One region of the Alteromonas sp. Cnat2-8 genome, then DNA from elsewhere that is predicted to be linked to it. Evidence: predicted binding sites of a transcription regulator. Region 1 holds the regulator's gene; each other region holds the start of a gene.
What was found. Region 1 encodes MetJ, which represses methionine synthesis genes. Its sites were predicted from a motif close to TAGACGTCTAGACGTCTA; they were not measured.
Positions count from the first base shown of each region.

Region 2: a site for MetJ is predicted at 4,469-4,486, ahead of thrA (bifunctional aspartate kinase/homoserine dehydrogenase I). Genes of this name have one in related genera too.
Region 3: a site for MetJ is predicted at 2,607-2,624, ahead of msrA (peptide-methionine (S)-S-oxide reductase MsrA). Genes of this name have one in related genera too.

Region 1 is NZ_JAKREX010000003.1:563,160-568,951, reverse strand. It holds gene priA (primosomal protein N') at 1-1,018, opposite strand, end outside; gene rpmE (50S ribosomal protein L31) at 1,470-1,682, shown strand; gene MHN00_RS10310 (hypothetical protein) at 1,888-2,205, opposite strand; gene MHN00_RS10305 (malic enzyme-like NAD(P)-binding protein) at 2,885-4,120, shown strand; gene metJ (met regulon transcriptional regulator MetJ) at 4,284-4,616, opposite strand; gene metF (methylenetetrahydrofolate reductase) at 4,778-5,665, shown strand.
Region 2 is NZ_JAKREX010000002.1:324,151-329,942, reverse strand. It holds gene thrC (threonine synthase) at 1-595, opposite strand, end outside; gene thrB (homoserine kinase) at 714-1,658, opposite strand; gene thrA (bifunctional aspartate kinase/homoserine dehydrogenase I) at 1,829-4,294, opposite strand; gene MHN00_RS05630 (LysR substrate-binding domain-containing protein) at 4,588-5,466, opposite strand; gene MHN00_RS05625 (S-(hydroxymethyl)glutathione dehydrogenase/class III alcohol dehydrogenase) at 5,656-5,792, shown strand, end outside.
Region 3 is NZ_JAKREX010000008.1:129,384-135,175, reverse strand. It holds gene MHN00_RS19655 (sodium-dependent transporter) at 1-1,055, opposite strand, end outside; gene MHN00_RS19650 (SDR family NAD(P)-dependent oxidoreductase) at 1,367-2,092, opposite strand; gene MHN00_RS19645 (DUF393 domain-containing protein) at 2,082-2,477, opposite strand; gene msrA (peptide-methionine (S)-S-oxide reductase MsrA) at 2,702-3,247, shown strand; gene MHN00_RS19635 (hypothetical protein) at 3,349-4,470, opposite strand; gene MHN00_RS19630 (alkaline phosphatase family protein) at 4,742-5,792, shown strand, end outside.

The sequences.
Region 1 (5,792 bases):
GGTCACGGGCGTGATAGCGAAGCCCATCTTGTTGTTTAAAAGACTCGTCGTGCTCTTCATCCACAATCAGCATGCCGGGGTTGTGCAGCGGAGTGAAAATAGCTGAACGGGTACCGATGATTATCCCGAGTTCACCAGCTCTTGCTCGCTGCCACACCTGTAGCCGTTCTTTATCAGAAAGCTGAGAGTGTAAAACGCCCACTGCAATACCAAAGCGCTTTTCAAAGCGTGACACCGTTTGCGGCGTAAGCCCAATTTCTGGCACAAGTATAAGCACTTGTTTTCCGTCGCGCAGTAAGGGTTCGATGGCTTGAAGGTACACTTCCGTTTTACCGCTACCGGTAACCCCTTCAAGCAAACTTACAGCGAAATTGCCCTGCTGATGATTAAGTGCGGCAATGGCAACCGACTGCTCAGTATCTGGAATTGGCTTTTCAGACACCGATAACGAGGCAAGCCAACTGCCTGACTTAAATTCAGGCGCGACTTCTTCAATGCTTATCAATGACTTTTCGACGAGCGCTTTGACCGCAGGTGCGCCATACTGCTTGCGCGCTTGGGATGCTAATAAGGCACCACCAGCCAGTGCAGTAAAACAGGCTTGTTGTTTAGGCGCCCGCGATAACGTGTCTGCAGTCGTTTGCTTACCTTCTTCGGTAAGCATTAGCATGTCTTGAGGTGTTGGCGCTGCTGACTCGCCTTTGCGCAATAAAACAGGCAGCATGGCGTGTAGCACTTCACCCGGCGCATGATGATAGTACTGCCACAGCCATTGGGCCATTTTCAGCAACACCTCGTCTATAATGGGGGTATCGTCCAGTACCGACTCAATGGCTTTTAGCTTGTTGGAGTTTTCAATGTCGCTTTCAGGTTTGTGTAGGGTTTCAACAACTACACCCACAAGTTTGCGCGGACCGAAAGGCACAACCACTCTTACACCCGCACTTAGTGCGTTATCGTGGGTATACGTGAAAAGTTGGCGCAGCGGCACTGGCACGGCAACTTGGATAAAGGCCATTGCGAAGGTTCTACCTTATTTGACGATTGTTACAGCGCGTAATGCGCTTACTAAGCTTCTTATGTTGAAACTAATTATACTGAGGCTTCTTGCAGACCTATACGTTACAGCAGTTTGCGCTGCTAACAGCTAGCTACACATTTTGCTATTGGCGCTTGATTTTGCCACTAGAGCATCTGGCCCAGCCTTGAAAGACAAATATTTAAACATACTTTACAGGTAAGCATAAAAGGAATGTTTTTTGTTTGGCCTTTTTATACGGCTACCTTGTCTAGCTCTCTTGTTTAGCATTTGGCCAAAAACCGCTTGATCAAGGCCCTGCCATCCTTTATTATGCGCCGCTCTTTTGCGATAGGCTGTTCTTTGAACGACTTATCATTTGAATTAAGTAACGTATGGTGTGCGACTTCGGGTTGTATAGCGATACGGCCTTATTATGTGAGGTAACCCAATGAAACAAGATATCCACCCAAAATACGAAGCAATCACAGCAACTTGCTCATGTGGTAACGTAATGAACATTCGCTCTACGCTTGGTAAAGACATCAACCTAGACGTATGTTCTTCGTGTCACCCATTCTACACTGGTAAGCAACGTAACGTTGACACTGGTGGTCGTGTTGATCGCTTCAAGAAGCGTTTCGGTGCATTGGGCAAAAAGTAAGCCTGATATCGAGTTCGAAAAAAGCGCCTTTATGGCGCTTTTTTATTGCTTAAAATTCACGCTTCACACAAACAAGGTGTGCCAAACAGCGCTTTACCGCCGTTATCCTACGTCAGGCCAGAACCTAGCCAGTGTAACAAGCCCTGCAACTCGCCTTTCTGAAAACGTTTTTAGCTTAATTTACAACATTCAGCGTAACCTGAACTCAGTGAAGGTTTTTAACATTAGATAAATGCCTATCCCAATTGCCGCCACTCACTTTCTTACACTCTTCTTCGCTATCAAAATAAATACCAACGGGTGCTGACTTAATTGACGCTAAAGCAATATTCACTTGGTTTATGAAGTCTATATCCCAACCATTAGTTAACGCCCGCTGCTTCTCCTGCTCAGTATTAAACACGGCAATCACTTGCGGCGCTCTCCAATGCCCTACGTGAGTTAGCCAAACAAATCCATTATTGGTAGATTTTACGCTTTCGCACACATCGGTTAGCACGGTTATTAGTTTTCTTTCTGTCATATCCTCGCCTTCAGCGCGAATTTTGAGTGGGCTTTCACAGGATTTTATCAGAAATATTGGATGGAGAATTAACGAGGTGTCTCCCTTCGTTCTATTTTCCTGATTTGGGTTTCTGTCCAATGCATTTATGAGAACGTAGATCCCTTTGATAGCTTTGTTTTTATCCTCCACACAATAGACCTACAGAATGTTATGACAAGTCAAAATAAATAGCATGAATGGCAATTATAGCCCCATTTTACTGGTCTAATTAGTACGCCTAACCTACATTGGTATATGAGAATTCTGATCAGATATGTACACAGTGATTGGCTGTGTTAGAGTTGCTATCGGCACTTTGATAGTGAGCATTAATTCTGTGAATAATGCATTGCTTTCAAGACTTATGGCGCTTTTGGGTACATAAACCAGAGGCTTGTATCCATTAAGGTATGTGAACAAAATCAGTAAAGGTTAACGCCTAGTCTGCTTTTCCACATGCCACCTTGGGGCCTATTGATGATTGCTGTAAAACAAAGATCAACAAGCCCTAGTGCTAACAACTATTTATAATCACTTTTGTCATTACTTGGTTGTAACGCGCTTACGTTTATCTACCTATAACTATAACGACAATAAAATAGCTACAGAGCGTGAACGAAAACACCGATGAACCCTACATCTAAGGATACCTTTTTACATGTCAGATTTTAGACAACGCGCACTCGACTATCACGCCAAACCCACACCTGGAAAAATCCGCGTAGAGTTATCTAAGCCAGCAGACAGCGTCGATGACCTTGCTCTTGCCTACAGCCCAGGCGTTGCCGAGCCGGTCAGAGAAATTGCTGAAGATGCAGATAACGCCTATAAGTACACGGGTAAAGGAAACCTGGTTGCCGTTATCAGTAACGGAACCGCAATTTTAGGGTTGGGTAACCTAGGCCCACTGGCATCGAAACCTGTTATGGAAGGTAAAGCCCTTCTGTTTAAACGCTTTGCTGGCCTGGATGCCATTGACATTGAAGTGAAGCATCGTACAACCGAAGAGTTCATTAATACAGTAGCGAATATCGCTGACACATTTGGCGGCATTAACTTAGAAGACATTAAAGCGCCTGAATGCTTTGAGATTGAACAAGAGCTAATTAAGCGCTGTAAGATTCCGGTATTTCATGATGATCAGCACGGTACCGCTATTGTAACTGCAGCGGGCATGCTTAATGCTCTGGAAATTCAGGGTAAAAGCATAGAGAGCGCTAAAATTGTGTGTATGGGTGCCGGTGCAGCAGCGGTCGCTTGTATGGAACTGCTTATTAAGTGTGGTGCCCAGCGTGAGCGTATTTATATGCTAGACAGAAAAGGCGTTATCCATACTCGTCGCGAAGACTTAACTGAGCACAAAAAGCTATTTGCTAACAATACTGACAAGCGTACGCTTGAAGACGTAATGGAAGGTGCGGATATTTTTGTTGGTGTGTCTGGACCGGATGTTTTACCACCAGAAACACTGGCCTTGATGGCTGAAAACCCAATTGTATTTGCATGTTCTAACCCAGACCCTGAGATAAAGCCTGAACTTGCTCACGAAGTACGTAAAGATCTTGTTATGGCTACCGGACGCTCGGACTACCCTAACCAGGTTAACAACGTACTGTGTTTCCCGTTTATTTTCCGTGGCGCACTAGATGTTCGTGCAACGGCCATTAACGATGAAATGAAAGTAGCGGCAGTAGAAGCCCTTCGTGCTATCACGAAGGAGCCTGTACCAGAAGAAGTACTAGCTGCCAGTAAGAGTACTAGTCTGACATTTGGTAAGGAGTACATTATTCCTAAACCTATGGACCCGCGTTTATGCGAGCGTATTGCTACCGCCGTATCTAAGGCTGCGATTGAATCTGGTGTTGCACGCGTGCCTGAAAGCCCAGAAGAATAAAATTCTGGCGCATTAGGCAAAAAAATGGAGGGGCTAGTGCTCAACCTTTATTTGCTAAAAAGTGCGCTTAGAGAATACAAGTACATAAAAAACGGCGCCGTGTTGTAGGTTATCAACTAGCAATAACTTACAACAAAGCGCCGTTTCTCTTTAATACCAAATATCAGTCGTCTTCCGACACATCGTTTTCGAAGCTTGGATCAATGCCCATTTCTTCCATAATGCGTCTTGCTTCAGCCGGTACGCGATTAGGATTGTCTTTGCGCAGGTCATCATCGTTAGGCAATGGTTGACCGGTAAACGCATGCAAAAATGCTTCGCACAACAATTCTGAATTAGTGGCGTGACGCAGATTATTGATTTGGCGGCGAGTACGCTCATCAGTAAGCGCCTTAAGCACATTAATAGGTATAGAGACAGTGACTTTCTTTACCTGTTCGCTCTTCTTGCCATGCTCTGCGTAGGGGTGAATATATTTACCGTTCCATTCTGCCATTGTACTAACTCGGTCTACTCTTTTTTATGTTATGAAGAGAAATTCTAAACAAGTTCACGAAAAGGTCAATTGAGCAGTGTAAACCTCTTGACGTCTAGACATATATTCTTTAATTTAGACGTCTAAACGTCTATAAGAATACATTTTTGAGAGAAAAAGCCATGGTTTCTTACGCACAAGGTATCGATGCATTAAACCAGTCCCTGTCGGAACTGCGTGATATTGATGTATCTTTTGAATTCTTTCCGCCTAAAACGGAAGCCATGGAACAGACCCTGTGGAAGTCAGTTGAACGTCTAGCGCCACTAAAGCCAAGCTACATGTCGGTAACCTACGGCGCGAATAGCGGTGAGCGTGACAGAACCCACGACGTAGTAAAACGCATTCAGCAGCAAACCGGTGTCGCGGCGGTTCCTCACTTGACCTGTGTTGATGCTAGCCGTGATGAGCTTAAGCAAATTGCAAAAGACTACTGGGACTCAGGTATTCGCCGTATTGTTGCGCTTCGTGGCGATTTACCGCCAGGAGTAGAAAAGACAGAGATGTATGCCTCTGATCTTGTTGCCTTGCTAAAAGACGTTGCCGATTTTGATATTTCTGTTGCTGCCTATCCAGAGAAGCACCCTGAAGCACCAAATGCGCAGTTTGATTTACTAAACCTTAAGCGCAAAGCAGAAGCAGGTGCCACAGAAGCGATAACCCAGTTCTTTTTCGATACGAGTGTGTACCTTCGATTTAGAGACCGTGCAGCCGCAGCGGGTGTCGACTTAGATATCGTTCCGGGTATTTTGCCGGTAACCAACTACCAAACACTGGTGAAATTTGCGGGGTTCACAAATGTTCATGTGCCGGGATGGTTACACAAAATGTTCGACGGCCTTGATGCCGACGACCAAGCTACCCGTAATCTTATAGGCGCTAACATTGCTATGGACCAAGTTAAAGTACTCGCTAAAGAAGGGGTAAAACACTTCCATTTCTATACGTTGAACCGTAGTGAATTAAGCTACGCCATCTGCCACATGCTCGGCGTGCGTTCAGGCGCTTAATACATACGACAATCAGGACCGTGCTTACGTTTTTTAACGAAGTACTCCACAAAAGGCGCAGTCAATGCGCCTTTATTGTATAAAGCCTGCATTAAACTTTGCCACCAAGGCCGCCCGCAGTTACCAT
Region 2 (5,792 bases), on a different contig from region 1:
CAGGGTCGTCAAACGCGGTTTTTACTAGTGATTGGCATGCGTCAAAGTCTGACTCAACAGCAACGGTATGAATGTTACCGCCTAGCGTAGTGAATAGCTTTTCCTGCAGCGCGCTAATCTTGCCCTTTGGAAACAAAATAACCACGTTAATATTGTCGATGCCGTGAAATGCATGTGCGACCGCTGCGCCGGTATCACCTGAAGTCGCTGTTAGAATGGTAACTGGCTTCCCTTCGCTAATACGCGACAGGGTTTGCGCCATAAAGCGGCCGCCAAAATCTTTAAACGCCAGCGTTGGGCCATGGAAAAGCTCTAAGCAATATACGTTATCGTTGACCTGCTCAACTGGTGCACCAAAAGCAAATGCGGTCTGAACAATTTCTTCTAGCTCGCCATTATTCAGCTCATCGCCGATAAGGGCGCGAAGTACTTCAATACTGCGCTCTACAAACGGCTTTTCCAACAATTCGTCAATATTGTCTAGGGTAGGAATATGCTCTGGAAAATAAAGCCCTTGGTTTTTACCTAAGCCCCGCTTAACGGCTTCAGCAAAATTTGCTGTGTCCGATGAATCTTTTAAATTTACCAATTCCACTTGCTGTTACCTTTTTATGTGGGCAAGTACTCTGCCCTTTTAATCTTTTAAAAAATTATTGTGCTTTTAGGAAATCATTTGCCTTTAAGAAACTATGTACCTTAAAAAGCTATGTACCTTAAGAAACAATGGTGCCTTGGCTTGGTATTTGGCACACATGGCTAAAGCCATCTTCATTTTGAATATAGTTCTCTGTTAAATAGGCGGCGACTTTTTCCGCCTGCGCTTTACTTGGACACACGGCAAAAACCGTAGGTCCCGAGCCAGAAATACCAAAAGCGAGCGCACCCGCTTGCTCACTAAACGCACGAGCGTCATCAAAGCCAGGCAGTAGCGATTTTCTGTAAGGTTCGGCTATAACATCGTTCATTACCGATGCTGCCAAATCAAAGTTACCTACATGTAAGGCATGTACAAACACACCTAGCTGTCGACCAAAGGTTAGTGCCTTCGCCATTTCCACCTGTTTAGGCAAGATATCGCGAGCAGCCGCCGTTGATACGCTAATGCCTGAATAACAGACGGCATAGTACCATTCGTCGTTTAAAGGCAACGACAGTGTGACCGGCGCATCGCTACCTGTCATTAACGTCATACCACCTAAGTAACAGGGAGCAACATTATCATAGTGAATACTACCGCTTATTTGGCCTTCTAATTCGCCCATCATTATAAGCAGAGTATCTTCATCGAACGGGGTGTCGAAGTAAGCATTTAGCGCTGCAAACGCTGCCACTATAGAGCTTGCGCTTGAACCCAACCCGCTGCCTATTGGAAGGTTTTTATGAAGCGTAAGCGCAACAGGAGAGGTTGTTTTTCCAGCCTTTTCCATTTGCTCACAGAAATAGTGATAGCACTTAGTTACAATATTACTGTCTGCATCGCCCGGGAGTTTGTGAGCGAAGCGCCCCACCGTTTCTAATGAAAATGACTCAGCCGCCTTTATTTCAACTTCATCACCTAGCTTAGTGCCATCAACAGGCGCAAGCGCTGCGCCCAGTACGTCAAAGCCTAAGCTCACATTTCCTATTGATGCCGGCGCGAAGGCCGTGAATGCTTTCATATTATTACTCTTACTTCGCTTGTGGCGTACTCTTTATATTAGCGCTTCAAATTAGCTCAATAAATTAGCGCTTTAAATCGATGCCACAACATTACTGGCCTAAGTCACACCTTCGAATATCTTACTTTAGCCGCCTATCTACGCTAAGCAAGCTAAGCGTTATTTAGCCCTTAGTGCGCCATTTGCTTCCACGGCATAGTACGCAGAATGTCAGCAAACACACCTGCAGCCGTTACCGTACCACCTGCACCATAACCTCTAATTACATAAGGGATTGGGCTATAGTAGTCACTGTTAATCGCCAGCGCGTTTTCACCGTCTTTTACCTGCGAAAGAGGGTTACTTGCCGGTACAGCCTGAATGCTTACTTTGCATTTTCCGTCTTCAATGCTGCCGATATAACGAAGTACTTTACCTTCTGCTTTAGCCGCTTCAACCTTTTCACCAAACGACGCATCTAACTCTGGCAGCTGCTGCATAAACTCGTCAATTGAACAATCTTCGGCAAAACCTTTTGGCAGTACAGACTCAATTTCAATGTCAGATAGTTCTAACGCTAAATCAGCTTCACGAGCCATGATAAGCAGCTTGCGCGCTACGTCCATGCCGCTTAAGTCATCGCGCGGATCAGGCTCTGTGAAGCCGTTGTCTTTGGCTGTTTGTGTCGCTTGCGACAGGCTCATGCCCTCTTCAAGTTTGCCAAATACATAAGACAAACTGCCCGATAGAATTCCTTCAAAGCAGTGTAAGGTGTCGCCGGCGCTGAATAGCTTTTGCAAGTTATCAATAACCGGTAGCCCTGCGCCGACAGTGGTTTCGTAAAGGTACTGACGATTTGTCGATTGCGCGGTCTTGCGAAGCTTGCGGTAGTAAGACATAGCGCTCGTATTCGCCTTTTTATTTGGCGTTACCACGTGAAAACCGCTTTCCATCATATCTACATATTGCTCTGCAATCGCTTCGTGACTAGTACAGTCAACAATCACCGGGTTTACCAGACTATTGTCGTTAGCGAACTGATGCAGGCGCTCTACGCTTAATCCTTCGCTTGCCGATTCAAGTGCCGCTTTCCAGTCACCGCTTAAATCAATACCTTGACTGTTTAACAGCAGTTTCCGGCTATTTGCAATGCCATAAACTCTCAGCTGAACATTGCGTTTTAACAATGCAGGCTGTTGTTTTTCAATTTGACCTAGCAGTTCGGTTCCCACATTGCCACACCCTACTAGGAATACGTCGATGGTATGGCGGTCAGAGAAAAAATTCTGGTGAATGACTTTTACCGCTTTCTTAGCACGCTTACTTTCAATTACCGTTGAAATAGAGCGCTCTGAAGAGCCTTGAGCAATAGCTACGTTGTTTACCCGCGCTTGGGCAAGCGAGTTAAAGAAACGCGCTGCCAAGCCTTTGGTTTGACGCATACCGTCACCAACCAAAGTAACAATGGCTAGGTCATGACGCACTTCAATGGGGTCTAGCAATTGATTTTGAAGCTCTAGCGCGAATGCATCTTCAAGAAGCGTTAACGCTCGACTGGCGTCTTTGCTTTGGATACAGAAACTGATTGAGTATTCTGAAGAAGACTGGGTAATAAGGCTTATTGAAATATTGGCGTTCGACATCACCTCAAACACACGACTTGCCATACCAACCATGCCTTTAAGGCCAGGGCCTGCAACGTTAAACATGGTGACGTTATCAAGCTGTGAAATACCTTTAACTGACGTCCACACCTCGCTTTTTTCATTGCTGATTAGCGTACCTGGCGCAGCTGGGTTTAGTGTGTTTCTGATCAAACAAGGGATGTGGTGTTGGGCAATAGGACCGATAGTTTTCGGATGAAGTACCTTGGCACCGAAATAAGACAGCTCCATCGCTTCTTGATAGGTAAGCTTGTCTAACAGCACTGCCCCTTCAACTTGGTTCGGGTCAGCGTTATAAACACCATCTACGTCTGTCCAAATTTCACAGCAATTTGCGTCTATACACGCCGCTAAAATGGCCGCTGAATAGTCTGAGCCGTTACGCCCAAGCGTGACTTTGTCGCCCGCTTCGTTAGCAGCAACAAACCCCGGCATGACCAGAAATTCACTGCCGTCAGTAGGCACATCTGAAAAGCGCGCTTTACTAAGCGACACATCGGCAATGCTGTCTAGGTAATCGCCTTCGGCCAGCACATACTTAACCGGGTCAATAACGCGATTAGCGATACCTTTAGCAGATAGCATAGCGCTAAAAAGCGTCACCGAGATGTACTCTCCAATACTTAGAATACCGGCAGCGACATTATCAGGTGCAACACCAAGCAGCTTAATACCTTCAAGGTGCTGTTTTAGTACTGAAAGGTGACTATTAATGAATTCTACCACGCTTGCATGTGCAAACCCGTCGAGTTCTTCGTTTAGGTTGTTGGCGATGCCGGTAACCGTGTCGTTCAACTTATTGAATAATGGCTGGAAATCTTCACCCGCGGCTGCTTGTTCACATAGTAGTGAAAGCGCGTTCGTTACCCCCTTTGGGGCAGAGAGTACAACCGCAGCACCGTCGGTTTGGTGGGTCGCCGTGCTAATCTCCATAACGCGCATGTATCGCGGTGCATCGGCTAGAGAAGAACCCCCAAACTTTAAGACTTTCATATGCTGCTCCTTAAGGTTACGCATGCTAAAACGTGTGTAAAAAAAAGCCCGCTCTGTGTTAGGCGGGCTTTCGTTGTCTTTTGCTTACTTGCACTAGTCAGCGACCGCCCTTTTTAAGGTGGTAATTAACATAATGGTGGTGCGAGTAAGTAGAATCTTTTTCATACAAGCAATTTGCCGTATAGACGTCTATATGTCAACCGCAGTTTTCACCACACTGTGTTGCAAAAAGTGCAACACTCTACACGGAATATTGCTTATTAAGGCACACAAGGCTTACTTTGTTTGTTTTCCTAGCGATCATCCATGATATTTTGGGCAAGGAAATCAACCAGTAAACGAATCTTTGGCGCAACATTTCTATTGGAAGGAAATACTGCCCAAATAGCTTCTTGCTTGTCTTTATATTCTGGTAATACCTCTACCAATTCGCCACGTGCCAATGCTTCACGCACATAAAACCCAGGTAGCTGGGTAAGCCCCAATCCTGCCAAAGCAGCGCTACAGAGTGCGTTGCCACTGTTGTATCGCACACGTCCTTGCACTGGCAACGTTTGCACTTCTTTATTTACAACGAACCTCCAGTTGGGTTGGGAGCCTACCAACAAAGTATGTTCCTTAAGCTCTTGTAGAGATTTTGGCATCGAGTGTTGAGAAAAATAGTCTTTGCTACCGCATACAAACAAATGACGTGTAGCCAGCTTTTTAGCAACAAGTGTCGAGTCTTCTAATTTGCCAATGCGTATGGCAAGGTCGAGGCCTTGCTCCACAATATCGAGCTTTTCGTTTGAGAACGTGCATTGCACGCTAATGCCAGCGTACTTTTGCATAAAGGTATTGAGCAAAGGCGCGATAAAGGCTTCGCCAAACGCTACGGGAGCGGTAAGTTTAATTAGCCCTTGCGGCGATGCTTGCAGTGCGCTCACCGCTAGCTGGGCATCTTCGAGCGCCTTTAATGCAGGCATTGCCTGCTGAAAATACTGCGTGCCCGCTTCAGTAAGTGAAACACTTCGCGTAGTGCGCTGTAATAATTTAACGCCTAGCTGCTTTTCAAGTGATGCGACTTTACGGCTTATCTGCGCCACTGACGTGTCGAGCTTGTTCGCAGCTCCGGTAAAATTGCCAACGTCAGCTACGGCACAAAACTCAGCTATGCCTTCTAGATATTTCATTATCGCCACTCGTTAGTTTAGCGTTGTTCAACACAGCGCTGGTTTATTTAAGTACATTCTATTTGGCTAAATCAATTATTACAATTATGAAAAAGTGATTTACTAAAACTGTATTTATCATTAGTAATCCGTCTCCTATACTTTGGCCTATAAAACATCATCAAATATTTATGATTAAGGAGTCATTACATGGCGTCATTCAAAGATTCGTTGCAAGAAGGTCAAACGCACATTAAGTCAAAAGCTGCGGTGGCTTGGGGCCCGGGTGAGCCGTTAAAGATGGAAGAAGTTGACGTAGAGCTTCCTAAGAAAGGCGAAGTACTTGT
Region 3 (5,792 bases), on a different contig from region 1:
AGCGCCCATTTACGGCTTACACCTTTTTCATCCATAAGCGCCGCAACAGGTACTTCAAAAATAGACACTAGCGACGTAATTGCCGCAAAGAACACTAATAAGAAGAACAAGCTAGCGACAATCGATGCGCCCATATATCCAATCGAATCTTGTAACGCTAGAAAGATACTAGGTAGATAAGTAAAAATCATACCCACTGACGATTCACTTAAATCATCAGGGTTAATGTCTGGGTTAAAAGAGAAGATGGCAGGAAGGATCATCAAACCGGCTGTGAACGCCACGGCCGTGTCTGTTAACGCCACCAGCTTGGCAGCGCTCGGTACATCTGCACGCTTATCAATGTAGCTACCATAGGTAATAAGAATACCCATACCCAACGATAGAGAGAAAAAGGCCTGCGATAGCGCACCATTCACCACTTCAGCAGTGATTTTTGAAAACTCAGGAACGATGTAGAACTCAACGCCAGCCATCGCATTTTCGCGGGTTAATACGAAGATAACGAGACCGATAAGCATCACGAAAAGCGCAGGCATGAGCAGCTTTGCCGCTTTTTCTATCCCTTCTTTTACACCGCCTTGAAGGATGAGGTAGACCACACCAACAACGGCCGCCATATATAAAAAGATGGCTTCTGAGTTAATAAACAGCCCAAAGGTTTCTGGGTTAGCTAACTTGTCTAGATTTCCGCTTACTGCTTCGAACAAATAGCCGAAAAGCCACACAGTAATAACCATGTAGAAAACGGCAATCATGAACGGCGTAGCAATAGCTAGCCACCCCGCGACTTTCCATTTCTTTTCATTACCGCTTATATCACTGTATGCACCAAGCGGGTCTTTTTTAGCATGGCGACCAACTGACATTTCCGCCAGCATTACCGGTAAACAAATGGCAAAAACGAAAATAGCGTACATTAAAAGAAATGCACCACCGCCATTTTTAGCTGCACCGACAGGAAACCCTACCAAATTACCTATGCCTACCGCAGAACCTGCAGCAGCCAAAATAAAACCTATGCGCGATCCGAACTGTTCTCTGGCCCCGCTCATATCCCTTCCTCTTGTTGAGTTATTGTTATAGCAGTTCGCCGTATCACGCCTTGTGATGCACAAACACGTCGTGAGCTCACAATTTATGCTGGTTGTCGGTACTTACTATTCGTAAGAATCAAGCCGAGCGAACTGGTATTATTTATTATCAGGATGGCGTTTGTTGTTATGACTCACGTGTGGCGTCAACGCGTTGTATTGCTACCTCTATGGGCTTATCAATACGCTGCACCATTCCCAAAAATAGCATGGTAACAGCAGTGAAATAAAAAGTCTTGATGTTGGACTTGCTGAAATGATGTTAGACCGTATCACCAAGTTACCACTTCGCCATTCCAGTCGATAAAATGACAAGCTTGGTCTCGATTAAGCGCCGAAAGGTGGTGAATGAGCTGTTTAGCGGTAAACTCAGGCGTGAACAATTTCTTGGCGGCGACGTTCTTTTGAAAAGGCTTAGAAAGCCCCGTATCAACCGTCCCAGGGTGATAACAAACAAGCATCACGTCTTTCAATCTGCGCTTGTATTCTACCGACGCTGTTTTAACCAACATGTTGAGCGCCGCTTTCGACGCGCGGTAGCCGTACCACCCGCCAAGTCCATTATCTGAAATACTCCCTACTCTCGCGCTTAAGCAAACAAGGGTTGAGCCTTCTTTACTCATAATATTCACCAAATGCTTGAGCCACATTGCGGGAATAATGCTGTTAGTCGAAAAATAAGCCGCTAAGGCCTGCTCGCTGACATCTTCCAAACGTTTCTCAGGATGAATGCCATCGCTTTCGCGGTGTAGAAAGCCTGTTGTGATAACTACCGTAGTTAACACAACCTGCTGTTCAGCCAGCTGTTCAACAAATTCGCTAATGTGCCTATCGTCCTGTTCGGCCAGCTGATGATAGGTAACATCCCCAGAATGATTGGTGTCAGATAAAGGGGCGCGACTAACCGCAAACACCCTAGCACCATCACTGCTATATTGCTCAATAAGCGCAGACGCAATACCGCCCGACGCGCCCACTATAAGGACGTTATTTTTCACTGGCTTCTCCTGGTATGCAGCGATCGCACTGGCGTTTTTTACCTGTTAACAGGTATGAAATAGTGTATCTATGCTTTGCGAATACATTGTAGAAAGCATCGGCTACATGACGAATAACAGGCCAGCGAAGCGGTGCATATAGCCAACCCATGCCCACGGCTTTCCATGCTTCATGAGTGACATCAAGGCCAGTTATCAACGTCCCGTCTTCACGAAGTCCGTGAATTCTTGCATTGAGTGCATGCCAATCCATGGTTGGATAACGGTTCGAAAAATCGGGGGCCTGAATATCTACCAATGTTAATTTGTTGTGCTTGTCTCTTTTTCTTAAATGACGCATTTCAGCGATACACAACGGACAATACCCGTCATAGAAAATAATCACGACTGAATACCTCTGCCAAATTTTGAACACGTTTATACGCATTCTTACCAGTTGCAAACTGCTTGAAAGAAAGCAGCTAGCCTCACATGTTAAAACCTTTCACTCAGCTCGCACATTATTCTTATTTAATATTCGTTTATACGATAAAAAAACACGCTTGGATGACTTGTGTTGTGACCTACCCGCACCCACACTACAGACAAAGATTAAGAGAGGTTTTTACTATGGCAAATTTACAAGTCGCCACGTTGGCAGGCGGATGCTTTTGGTGTATCGAATCAGCGTTTAATAGCGTTGAAGGCGTGGAAAAAGCAATTTCTGGCTATGCTGGAGGCGAAAAGGCCGATCCAACCTATGAAGAGGTATGCAAAGGAAATACTGGCCATGCTGAAGTGGTACAAGTGACGTTTGATGCCGACAGCATTAGCTACCGAGAGATACTAGAAATTTTCTTTGCGCTGCATAACCCTACACAGCTTAACAGACAGGGCAATGATGTAGGCACACAGTATCGCAGCGCGGTTTTCTATCACGACGATACACAAAAAGCTGAAGCAGAAAAAATTATCGCAGAAATCTCAGAAGAAGAGATTTGGCCCGATCCCGTAGTGACTGAAATAGTAGCAGTAAATAACTACTACGACGCCGAAGACTACCACCAAGATTACTTCAAAAATAATCCACAAAACCAATATTGCTCTATGGTGGTGGCACCTAAACTTGCGAAGTTCAAAAAAACCTTCGCTTCTCGACTTCGCAGCGACGCATAGATAAAACAGCGATATTAAGCGCGCTATCAATAGCGTTAGCCAACAATAAAAAGGGTTGCTTAAAAGCAACCCTTTGGTTTTTCAATCTATTCGTTTTCTTATTATTCAAACCAAACGCTGTTAATTTCTAGTGGAAATAATAAAGGCGCTAAGTCTTCATAACGCTTCTTATGCGCTTCACACGTCGCGTTTTTAAGGTAGTTTTTCTCCCAAGGATCGTTAATGATCCACAAGGTATTTTCAATGGTCACTAATCCTTCCATCGACGAATTATCCATTGTGTACTGTTCGCAACTCTGATCGCCGGCAACGTCGAAAGTAATAGGGATACGCTTTGTTGGCTTACTGCCACTCACATCAATTACCCACAGTTCATTGTCGTTTCTTGCTGCGCCAAACAAATAGGATGCGCCCGTTGAATGAGTATATAACGCCAGTCCATTGATAGGATGATTACCTGAAGTAAACGAAGGAAGTTGAAGGTTAGGCTCGCTCACTGTGGCAAAATCATTCGACGAGAAAAAGTCTTCATCAACAGCCAATGTAAAAATTCTTGGCTGTCCTGCTTTATCTTTCTCTAGCGCCATATATAACGTGCCGTCTTCAGCCATCGTCAACCCTTCAATGCCGTCGTTAGGAAAATTACCTACTTCAAAATCGTTGGGAAACTGAAGAGGTCGGACATCCGACATTTCAACCGAGCCATTATCTTTTCGTGTCAATTTTACCAACAAGGTAGGGTAATCTGTTGACCCTGTTTCCTCGTATTTGGATTCACAGCGAGGGCTTAATGCGCCGGTACGGGTAGCATCTTCGGTAACCGTATAAATTACGTTAGTGTCTCTGGGGTCTACGGCTAGCGCTTCTAAATCAGGTTGCTCGCTCAAATAGCTATAAAAGCAGCTTCGGCGCACGGTGTTGGAAAATGAAAAGCGTTCGCTCGATGCGCTCAGCGTTGCGGTATCTGGTGAAATGCTATGAAGTTTCAACTGTTGAGTGGTATCAGCACTAGCATCTGCGATAGTGACAAGTTGACCGTCTAGCACCACTAACCCTGAGGTTTGAGGATCAAACATAACGTTGCCTTTTTCATCAAGGATCCATTTACCCACAGTGACTTCTGTTAAGTCTTGAGGTTCAGGAGTAATAACAACGTCTTTCGGCTCGCTACAGGCGCTTATCAGTAAAGTGGTTAGCACAGCACTGGTTAAATATTTTAGCATAGTGTGAAGTCCTCTCTCCGTTTATTAAGACGAGAGCAAAAGGTAAAACTGAAAAAATTGTAAGGGAGTATATCGAGCATACCGTTTATTCACAAAAAAGAGTAAGGTTATGCGATAGACATCAGGTTTGCTGAGTACATATATGATTTGGCAACGTTAAATAGTCGTGCTGTCATCATGTTTTCAATTAATGTGCAGCATATTTAGTTAACACACTTACGTGTATTAATATTGACGAAAATTAAAGGAGAGCGTCATTTCTACGCAGCACTTGCCCCAAGTTATTGCAGGTCCAATAGTAAGAAGGGTGACATCTACAGAATGTCATATTTGGGTAGTAACCAGTAACGCCGATTCACCTGCGCTAAATCTATCTGCAAATGAAGTCGTCGTCAGCGGCAATTGTCAACGCGAAACCATACGCGTAGGTAAGTACGCATTTATACACTTGCTCTCTTTCACTTCGTCAGAGCCCTTCGAAGATACTGCGCGGATAGGTTACTCGCTATCTTTTAGCGACGATGCTCAGCAGGCTTCATGGGAAAATGAACAACGCGGGCTTCTTTACGATGGGCAGTCTTCCTTATGTTTCCACTACACCGAGACTCCCGAGACCATATTGCACGGCTCATGCCGTAAGCCTCACTTTCACAGTGATGATGCCCTAGCACAAGTAGATGTACTCCATAAAAATGCGTTCAAAAAGGAAAATGATTTTCCCGATCTCCTGTTGATGACGGGCGATCAGATTTACGCTGATGATGTCGCAGGTCCTATGCTTAAAGCCATACACAGCGTGATTGACCGTTTAGGTCTTTATCATGAAGCACTGGAAGGGGCAGTAGTAACCAACACTAATGAACTTGCCACACATGAACATGGGTATTACGAACGAGAGCAGCTTCTGCCACAAATTGCGACCAATACGGTACTGTCTTCAATATTCTTTGGTGCTAAGAAAAAACCGGTATTCACATCAGTAAACGCGCAAAACCATTTGATTGGCAGTGCGGAGATCATCGCTATGTATTTACTGGTGTGGTCCGACACGCTTTGGGCTGATATCAATATAGATAAAGATGGGATCCCCCCAAAATACCACGCTATTTTCGACAAAGAACACGAGGCGCTTAACGGCTTTGTAAAACAGCTACCGCAGGTACGTAGGGCCCTGGCACACATTCCTACCTATATGATTTTTGACGATCACGATGTTACCGACGATTGGAACTTAACCCGGGGCTGGGAACAAGAAGTCTATGGAAACCCTCTATCAAAACGCATGATCGGCAATGCGCTTATCGGCTACTTGCTTTGCCAAG